3 regions of the Brevibacillus sp. NPDC003359 genome follow, and region 2 is predicted to be linked to each of the others. Evidence: riboswitches for the same ligand, from Rfam matches in the RefSeq annotation. Region 2 holds a riboswitch; each other region holds the start of a gene.
The links. A riboswitch is a leader RNA that binds a small molecule or an ion and turns the genes downstream of it on or off. The one in region 2 is predicted to bind lysine.
Positions count from the first base shown of each region.

Region 1: it holds a riboswitch for lysine, as region 2 does, so the genes downstream of both, dapD (2,3,4,5-tetrahydropyridine-2,6-dicarboxylate N-acetyltransferase) here and ACFYU8_RS11480 (aspartate kinase) in region 2, are expected to answer to the same signal.
Region 3: it holds a riboswitch for lysine, as region 2 does, so the genes downstream of both, ACFYU8_RS23005 (amino acid permease) here and ACFYU8_RS11480 (aspartate kinase) in region 2, are expected to answer to the same signal.

Region 1 covers NZ_JBIAOR010000001.1:1,782,341-1,785,620, forward strand. The annotation lists gene ACFYU8_RS08320 (aspartate aminotransferase family protein) at 1-688, opposite strand, end outside; gene dapD (2,3,4,5-tetrahydropyridine-2,6-dicarboxylate N-acetyltransferase) at 703-1,413, opposite strand; lysine riboswitch at 1,506-1,695, opposite strand; gene ACFYU8_RS08330 (flavodoxin) at 1,835-2,275, shown strand; gene ACFYU8_RS08335 (GNAT family N-acetyltransferase) at 2,344-2,892, shown strand; gene ACFYU8_RS08340 (EcsC family protein) at 2,867-3,280, opposite strand, start outside.
Region 2 covers NZ_JBIAOR010000002.1:420,966-424,245, reverse strand. The annotation lists gene uvrC (excinuclease ABC subunit UvrC) at 1-1,084, shown strand, start outside; lysine riboswitch at 1,207-1,394, shown strand; gene ACFYU8_RS11480 (aspartate kinase) at 1,626-2,867, shown strand; gene ACFYU8_RS11475 (YslB family protein) at 2,917-3,280, opposite strand, start outside.
Region 3 covers NZ_JBIAOR010000012.1:2,886-6,165, forward strand. The annotation lists gene ACFYU8_RS23005 (amino acid permease) at 301-1,749, opposite strand; lysine riboswitch at 1,862-2,048, opposite strand; gene ACFYU8_RS23010 (DinB family protein) at 2,133-2,627, opposite strand; gene ACFYU8_RS23015 (CGNR zinc finger domain-containing protein) at 2,795-3,280, shown strand, end outside.

The DNA of each region.
Region 1 (3,280 bases), on a different contig from region 2:
CTGTTCTGCCCATTCCTGTCTGGATCTCGTCCATGACAAAGAGCATGCCTTCTTGTTCACAGATCGCAGCTACCTCTCGCAAGAACTGTTCCGTTAGCGGCACCACACCGCCAGAACCCAAGACTGGCTCCATGAGGATCGCAGCGGGGCTTGCTTCCTGGCAAATCGCTCGCAATCCTTCCGTGTCCTCCGCATCCAGTTCATAAACAGGAAAAACCGGCTGAGGAAAGTCTTGATAGACGTGAGCCTGCCTCGTCAAACGCACGGCTCCAAGTGTTCGACCGTGAAAGCTGTTGCGTAAAACAACGATGCCTTCACGACCTGCTCCCTCGTTCTTTGTCCATTTATGAATCAGCTTGATCGCAGATTCTGTAGCCTCTGCACCAGAGTTGGTGAAAAATACTTTCCCACTGATGCTGTTCGCAACCAAGCGCTCGGCCAAACGAATCGCCGGCTTGTTTAAAAATACATTAGAAATATGCAAGAAGCGCTCTCCCTGCTCACGCAACGCCTGTACAATGCGCGGATGAGAATGCCCCAGAACGTTTACCGCGAGTCCGGTAAACAAGTCGAGATAGCTCTTTCCATTCGTATCGTACAAGTAATTTCCTTCGCCTTTTTCGATGGCAATCGGAAGTCTTTTGTAAGTGGAGACAATATATTGTTCATCGAGCGAACGCCAGTCCATGTGCACTCTCTCCCTTACAGCTGACGTAGCTCCTGCTTGATCTCTGTCTTGGAACGAGTTTTTTCATCGATTTGCTTGATTACACGTGCAGGTGTTCCCGCAACTACCACGTATGGAGGTACATCTTCAATCACGACAGCACCCGCTGCAACTACAGCACCTTTTCCTACTCGTACGCCTTCCAGAATGACAGCATTTGCTCCGATGACAACATCATCCTCGACAACAACTGGCTGTGCAGATGGCGGCTCGATTACACCCGCGATAACCGATCCCGCGCCGATGTGGCAGTTTTTCCCGATGGTTCCACGTCCACCTACCACAACATTCATGTCGATCATTGTACCTTCACCGATAACTGCACCGATGTTAATGGAAGCACCCATCATGATGACCGCGTTGTTACCGATTGTCACTTGGTCACGAATAATTGCGCCTGGCTCAATACGCGCTTGAATCCCTTTCGTATCAAGCAATGGAATGGCGGAGTTGCGGCGATCGCTTTCTACCACATAGTCTTCAATTTTGTCTGCATTAGCTGCGAGTACTGGCTCAATCTCTTTCCACTCACCAAAAACAACACCAGTCGGGCCAGTAATGAAAGCTTTGGAGCTCGCACCGAAGTCGATTCCCTCCAGATTCCCTTTCACATATACCTTCACCGGTGTTTTCTTTTCGCTTTTTTGAATAAACGCGATAATTTCGTTGGCATCCATCATGTTCATAGTTACATCCTCCTCTAAAATAACAGCGTGGTAAATCAAAAAAAGCAATGAGTGCATTCGCTATCTCATTGCTCTTGATACTACTTAAGCAAATCATAAATAGCGCTCCACAAAAAGACGTAAGGTCCCTCGTGACAGGATGATCATTTTTCATGAGACACCCCAGCCTGTGCTACGTAAGGGCATAGCATAAGCTTCGGCGCTTTAGCCTTTCTTCCTTCTCCTGCCCCCTGACAGATTACGAAAAGGCTTACTCTTCTTCGGCGCACCTCTATTTAGAGTACATTATTATAATTTTATTTAACTCTACCAAAATCAATGAAAGGTGGCAATAAGAAAAAAGTTGTTGACAACGATTCTCATTTTCATTATTTTATTTGTGAGAATGATACTCATTATCCGATTGGAGGTTTTACGTTTTATGAGCATTTTGATGGTTTACGCGAGCATGACAGGGAATACACAGGAGATTGCTGAAGCAATTGCGGAAGGTATTCGTTCAACTGGTGCTGAGCTGGAGATAAAAGAAGTAATGGATGCGAGCGCAAAAGAACTCGAAGCTTATGACGGAATTCTGCTTGGCGCCTACACATGGGGCGATGGCGAACTGCCAGACGAATGCCTGGATTTTTATGAGGAAATGGATGATATTGACCTCAGCGGGAAAAAGGTTGTCGCTTTTGGCTCTTGCGACTCCGCTTATGAGCATGTCGGTGCAGCTGTCGATATTTTGCTGAAAAAAGCGAGCGAGCGTGGCGCGGAAACGCCGATGGAAGGATTGAAAATCGAGCTTTCTCCTACTGCAAAAGAAGTGGAAACTTGCAAAGCATTTGGTGTATCGTTTGCTAAATTGCTCGGCTAAATTGCATTTCCCAAATACTCTGGCACATGATATACTATCAATCCAACTTTATCAGGAGGATTGATCTCATGTCATTACATACAGATGAGATTCTATTACGGCCTCTCCACCAACAAGACGCAGCCGAGCTCCTAGAGCTTCGGCTGCGTAATCATGACTTTCTCCAACCATTTGAGCCGATCCGTCCCGCTTCTTTTTTGACCCTCGCAGGACAGCAAGAGCAGAGTTCACAAGCACAAAAAGATTTTGAACGTGGCACCGCCTATGCTTTTGGCGTATTCTCCCGAGAATCCGAAAAGATGATTGGACGTGTAGCGTTGTCTAATGTCGCACGCAGCGCATGGCAAAATGCGACGATTGGCTACTTTATGGATCAGGCGTGCAATGGCAAGGGCTATACGACATCCGCAGTAAATCTCGCCCTTCGCTTTGCTTTAACAGATGCTGGGCTGCACAGGGTGCAAGCTGCTGTCATGCCTCGCAATAAAGCTTCCATTCGCATTTTAGAAAAGAACCGTTTTCGCCAGGAAGGGCTTTCTTTACGCTATTTGCAAATTAACGGTGTATGGGAGGACCATCTCATCTACGCTCTTACTGCTGAGGAGTGGTCTCATTAATCTCGTCGCTCTTTTCGCTTTCACGTAGCCGCTCCAGAACGCGCCGTTTGCGATACAGCATCATCCCGGCTTCAGCGACATCCTGTACGGTTGAGCGGTTCAAATATGCCCCGAACAAAATACCCGCAATGGGTACCATTTGAAATAATTTTTTCCACCCAAAGTTTTCTGTGTATGTTACCACGACTTCACGCCATCCCTGCAATTGGGCCATTACCTCTCTCTGCGCATTTGGATCATCAAAGCGCGAGAGCTCAGCGAGTATCGCTTTTTTCCCTACGATGTCTGATGAGGCAAACTGCAAGCATTTGACAACAAACAGCCGCTCTCTCTTCTCTTCTGGTCGATAGCCATAGGCAAGTGCCATCTCTTGTAATACTTTGAGGGA
Region 2 (3,280 bases):
GAAGCAGAAGATCACTTTCACCGATACGGTAGACCGCGACATTATCGGGTTTGCTGTAGAAAAAGGCTGGATGTGCATTCAGGTGTTTTATATGCGAAAAGGGAAGATGATCGAGCGTCAGACGACTTCCTTTCCATATTACGGCAGCGAAACGGAAGACTTCATGTCTTATGTGAGTCAGTTTTACTACGACAAGCAAAATGCGCTGCCCAAAGAAATTTTGCTCCCGCAAGAGAGTGAACCTGAGCTTTTGAGTGAGTGGTTGGGCATCAAAGTCCATGCACCAAAACGAGGCAAAAAGGATGAGCTCGTGAAGATGGCCTCCGAGAACGCCCGGATTGCTTTGCAGGAGAAGTTTGCGTTGATGTCCAAGGACGATGCTCGTACGGTCCAAGCGGTACACAATCTTGGTCACATATTAGGGATTCCGGTTCCTCATCGAATTGAAGCGTTTGACAACTCCAACATTCAGGGAACAGAGCCTGTGTCTGCGATGATTGTGTTTACAGACGGACGCCCTGACAAAAAGGAATACCGCAAATTCAAGATCAAAACCGTCGAGGGACCAGATGACTACGGCTCCATGCGCGAAGTGGTTCGCCGTCGCTACTCTCGCCTGCTGAAAGAAAACCAGCCGATGCCCGACCTGATTGTGATCGATGGTGGAAAAGGCCAAATCAGCGCGGCTATGGACGTCCTGGAAAACGAGCTGGGCCTCTATATTCCCGTCTGTGGACTCGCGAAGGATGAGAAGCACCGTACGGCTCAGCTCATGTACGGAGATCCGCCAGAGCCTGTGAATCTTAGACGTGATAGCTATGAGTTCTATTTGTTGCAGCGCATCCAAGATGAAGTCCACCGTTTTGTTATTACGTTCCATAGACAATCTCGGACAAAAACGATGCTCTCCTCGCAGCTAGATGAGATCCCAGGTATCGGTGAGAAGCGACGCAAGCTGTTGTTCTCTCATTTTGGTTCGTTGAAAAAAATGCGCGAGGCGACCGTCGAAGACTTCCGCCAATTAGGGATCGGCGACAAGCTGGCGAAAGAAATCATCGCTCATCTGCGTAAGCTGGACGCATAGAAAACAAAAATACGTGATCAAAAAGTCGGCTTTTTGAACAACCTCTAAAAAGGAATTGATCCATTTTTAGACTCATGATATAATCCGATTCAAACAGAATAGTTAGCCTCACTTCCATTATGGAGTGAGGTAGAGGTGCGAAAACCAAGAGTACCACCCTGAGATCGGGTATCTGTGAAGGGGACGGGAAAGGGGAATTCGCCGAAGTGTGGAGGGAAACCCGCTTTTCTCCATGCTGGGTCTGCGTTGAATAAATGCAGGACTGTCATCTGCACAATGACCAATTGTCAGATGGAGAGCTATCTCACGGTGTGTCAATGTGAGTTTTGATGGTGATTACTGTCAATCTTCATTGTCCGCGTGTATTGGGAGGGAGGAACCGGTATGTCGAAATAATAGGCAGCGGCAGGTCTTATTCCTTGTCGGTGCCTTTTTTGTAAAATAAAAATGCAAGACTTTTCCATATAGAGAGAATAGTGAAAAACCATACGATCCGAGATAAATACCAACATTGGATATGAGAAAAAGGGAGAGAAGCCGCATGGGGTTGATCGTGCAGAAATACGGAGGCACCTCTGTAGGTACCATTGAGCGAATTTTACGAGTTGCGGATCGAATTATCAGCTACAAAGAGGAAGGACATGATGTGGTAGTCGTTGTTTCTGCAATGGGGAAATCTACTGACGTGTTGGTAGACATGGCCAAGCAGATTAGCGCATACCCATCCGAGCGTGAAATGGATATGCTGCTGACCACGGGGGAGCAGGTATCGATCGCGCTTTTGTCGATGGCCTTGCATACAAAAGGCTACGATGCCATTTCCCTGACGGGTTGGCAAGCTGGAATCACCACGGAGGCGATTCACGGAAGAGCACGGATCAAGCAGATTGATCCAGAGAGGATTCAATCCGAGCTCGGCCGTGGTCGTGTGGTGATCGTGGCAGGATTCCAAGGGATCAGTGACGAAGGTGAAATTACGACGCTCGGCCGCGGTGGATCGGATACATCTGCGGTTACTCTCGCAGCGAGCCTGAACGCTGAGAAATGCGAAATCTTTACGGACGTGTCTGGGGTGTATACAGCTGATCCGCGAGTCGTTCCAGCTGCGAGCAAGCTGGATACGATCTCGTATGACGAGATGCTGGAGCTGGCGAACCTCGGTGCAGGGGTTCTTCATCCAAGGTCAGTAGAGGCTGCGAAAAAATATAAGGTAAGGCTGGTCGTCCGCTCCAGCTTTACTGCCGAAGATGGTACGTACGTTGAGGAGGTTGCCAACATGGAAACAGGAAGAGTAGTAAGTGGAGTTGCACACGATGAAGATGTAGCAAAAATCACGGTTGTCGGTATGCCTGCCAAGGTCGGGACACTCTCCCGTCTGTTCAATACGCTGGCGGACAATCAGGTGAATGTCGATATCATTATCCAAAGCTCCTATGATGCCTCTGTTACGAACATTTCGTTTACAGTTGCAGCGGATGATCTGAAAAAAGCACTGGATACACTTGACAGGAACAAAACGGAGCTTGGCTTTGAAAAAGTTGACTTCGAGGAAAGCTTGACCAAAGTATCCATTGTTGGCTCTGGTATGATTAACAATCCAGGGGTAGCTGCCGAAATGTTCCGCGTCCTGGCAGAAAAAGAAATTTCTATTAAAATGGTATCTACGTCAGATATCAAGGTTTCTTGCGTCATTCCAGCAGCCTTGACGGAGCTGGCTGTTCGCAGTCTTCATTCGGCATACGGTCTGGATGTCGAGGAAACCGCGGTCGTGCACGGAGTATAAAAGATGGATGCTCCCTCTCCCTTCGTTATAGGTAGAGGGGGCATTTTATTCATGACGCCACTTGTACAGATATACGTATGTCTGAAGGGCTTTCCATTTCGATTTTGCTGAACGCTTCTCTTTCTTTCCACTGCTCAATCATACCTGCGATGATTCCGGCCTCAAAAGAAAGACTGCATTCTAGTCTCTCTATAGACTGATAACTAAAAATAGAATGAGTGAGTGAATAGACGATAGTTTGCCCGGTCTCCTCCACGACGTCTAGCTGGCCTAATCCGAGCCGAATAAAAGGCATAATTGGGCCTGTTGCAGATTGAATGGGGATTTGGCGACCCATATTTTTTCCTATCCAATAGAGAATATGGTTCTCACTATCGCCTAGCAGGGTGCTGGTCAGCGTTTCGCGTAGAAGA
Region 3 (3,280 bases), on a different contig from region 2:
CACCGTCTGCCTGTAAATTTCCTTAAATGGAAAAGGAAAGTGACTGGTACTACACCAGAAAAAACAGCCCCAGTCCGAGGGGAGTTCGGGCAGAGGCTGTGATCATCATCTTTTTGCAGTTATCTCAGGATCTTCATAAAAGAGGCAAGATTCGTTTGAAGCAATGGTGTGAAGGCAGGAGATCATGGTTACCTTTTATCAGATGACTGGTATGAGTTGTGAGAACGGAAGGAAACGGAGTTTTTAAACATAAAAAGGACTCCCGTTTAGATAACGGAAGTCCGTAATTTGTTTCTTCGATTATTTCGTGTGTTCATCCATGCTGAAGTCTACTTGTTCTAGAGGGACGAGCTTGGTCTTTTGGGTGACTTTATAAGCGAGCCAAATGATTAAGAAGAGTGGCAGGCCAATGTAAGAGACCAGGGCGCCATACCAGTCGATCGTTCCACCCATGAATGAGGAGTAGTTTTGCCCCAAAATAACGATACAGCAAAGGATGAAGGCAAAAATCGGGCCAAACGGGAACCACTTTGCCCGATAAGGCAATTCGTTTAAATCACGGCCCTGAGCGATAAACGCTTTGCGGAAACGGTAGTGACTGATGGCAATTCCCAGCCAAGCGATGAAGCCTGACATACCGGACGCATTCAAAAGCCATACGTACACTTCGCCTTCCCCAAACAGAGAGGACAGAAACGCAAGGGCACCGATAAGCGCAGTCAAGATCAAGGCATTGATCGGTACGCCGTTACCTGTTACTTTTGCGAACCATTTTGGTGCTTTTCCTTCTTTCGCCAAGTTCCACAGCATGCGTGTAGAGGCGTACATTCCAGAGTTACCAGCAGACAACACAGACGTGAGAATCACCGCATTCATCACGGATGCTGCAAAAGCAAATCCGGCATTTTCAAATACAATCGTAAACGGACTGATCGCAATATCCGTAATGTCGCCACCGATCAGATTTGGATTATCGTATGGAACCAATAACCCGATGATCAAAATAGCAAGGATGTAGAAGAGCAGGATACGCCAAAAAATTTGACGGATGGCCTTTGGAATGTTGCGGGCAGGGTCTTCGCTCTCACCAGCCGCGACACCGACCAGCTCTGTCCCTTGGAAAGAGAATCCGGCAATCATGAACACACCGAGCAGGGCCATGAAGCCGCCATTGAATGGTGCGTCGCCTTTGGTGAAGTTTTGGAAGCCAACTGCTTGGCCGCCCATAATGCCAAAAATCATCATCACACCAACAATAATAAAGACGATAACGGTTATGACTTTGATCAAAGCAAACCAATATTCAGATTCTCCATAGGCTTTCACAGACAGGAGATTCAAGGCAAACAGCAATCCGAGGAACAAAGCGCTCCACACTATCGCTGGGGTATCCGGGAACCAATATTTCATAATGAGTGCGGAAGCTGACAGCTCGACAGCAATGGTAATGGCCCAGTTGTACCAGTAGTTCCAGCCGAGAGCAAAGCCGAGAGATGGATCGACGAACCGTGTGGCATACGTCGAAAACGAACCGGACACAGGCATGAAGGCCGCCATTTCCCCCAAGCTCGTCATTAAAAAGTAAACCATGATACTAATGGCGACATATGCGGCTAATGCTCCACCAGGTCCGGCGGAATGGATCGAGCCTCCGCTTGCGAGAAATAATCCCGTCCCAATCGAGCCGCCGATGGCGATCATCGTCAGGTGTCGGGCTTTTAAACCACGTTGCAATTGATTTTGTGACATAAGCTACTTGCACGACCTTTCTTGATTTTTGAGAAGGAAGGTCGGAAACGAAAAAACCGCCATAGCCAAAAAATGGCATAGGGCGGTATCATCCAATCCCCACCAAGCCTTCACTGAAGATAGCTCACCACGCTTGCTTGGCATGCAAACGTGACAGTTCTGTCCCTTTCGAGTACAGCCCCAACCCAATCGCACAGAGACGCGATATGAGCTTCGGCGGATTTTCCTTTACCTGGAGTCATTGATTTTCTCTGAATCTCGTACAGGATGATATAAAAGCCGCGACCTCTATCCTCACCGTGAAAGATGAGGATAACATGTATGAAATTTTGTGATTCATCAACTATAAAGGATTGTTTATGATTAATCAATGTGAATTTTTGTTATTCATATGATCGTCTGGCAGGCCAGGAGCCTTGGAGCTTGCGAATTTGGACAATTTGCCCCGTGTGAAACGCATCGTGCAGAACGAGACTCATCACGGTTTGGTAAATGGGCGTATAGGTAGCCGTCTGGTTCAACTCCTCATCTGTCAGTAAGGAAAGCTTTTCATGAATGTGGCGATGGACGCTTTCCATCCGTAAAAGGGTAGCTTGCCAAGCGTTTTCGTCATCTGGACCACCGGACGGGGTGAAGGTATCATCGTTCGTCTCAGCGGAGCCAGGAAATTCCGTGCCCAATAGACGATGCAACAGGCGTTCTTTGTAATAAAGCAGATGGCTGACGTTTTCCCAGATCGTGTTGGCTGCTTCTCCCACAGGGCACCAGCTAGCCTCGGCTGCTGATACTCCGGATAGTGCTTCTTTTAAGGGTGGATACCAGTCTTCCTTGTCATACGTACATTCCCATCCGTGCAAAAGCAAATCCTTCCGATTCATAGGCTTCCTCCTCGTCTGTGAAACAGATTGCCGAAACGCTATAATAGCAGTAAGAAATGAGTTTGTAACCAGTTAAATTAATAACGATAGTTACGGATATAGATTACCATATTCTGTATGGTCTTACAAGAGAGAAAAATGAAGGATTAATCAGGAGAGATGATGACATGGACTGGCTTTGTATCGATTTTTTAAATAGTGATTGGCGGGATTGGCGTGGTTCTGGTCGTGGGGAAAATCGCCTGGAGAACCAAGAATGGCTGTCATCCTTTTTGCAGACATACAATTTAACCGCTCCGCTGCCGATGGATGAGGAGTGTGCCGCGTCTCTTTTGCAGCTGCGCGAACGTTTGAGACGTATGTTGGAAGACGTTGTCCGTGGAGACCGATTCCAAGAGGAGGACCTTGCGGAATTGAACAAAGTTTTGGCTATGGTCCCTTTTCATATGCAGGTGTTGTATGTAGATGAGGAGGGCGGCTACAGGCAAAAGCAATCCAGCTCAACAGAGGGCTGGTCCCTCGTCATGGCACAAATTGCGGCTTCTTTCGCGGAGTTGCTTGCCCCGCAGCATCTGGAGCGAATCAAAATATGTGACAACGAGGATTGCCGCTGGGTGTTTTATGATGAAAGCCGTAACCGGGTGCGTCGCTGG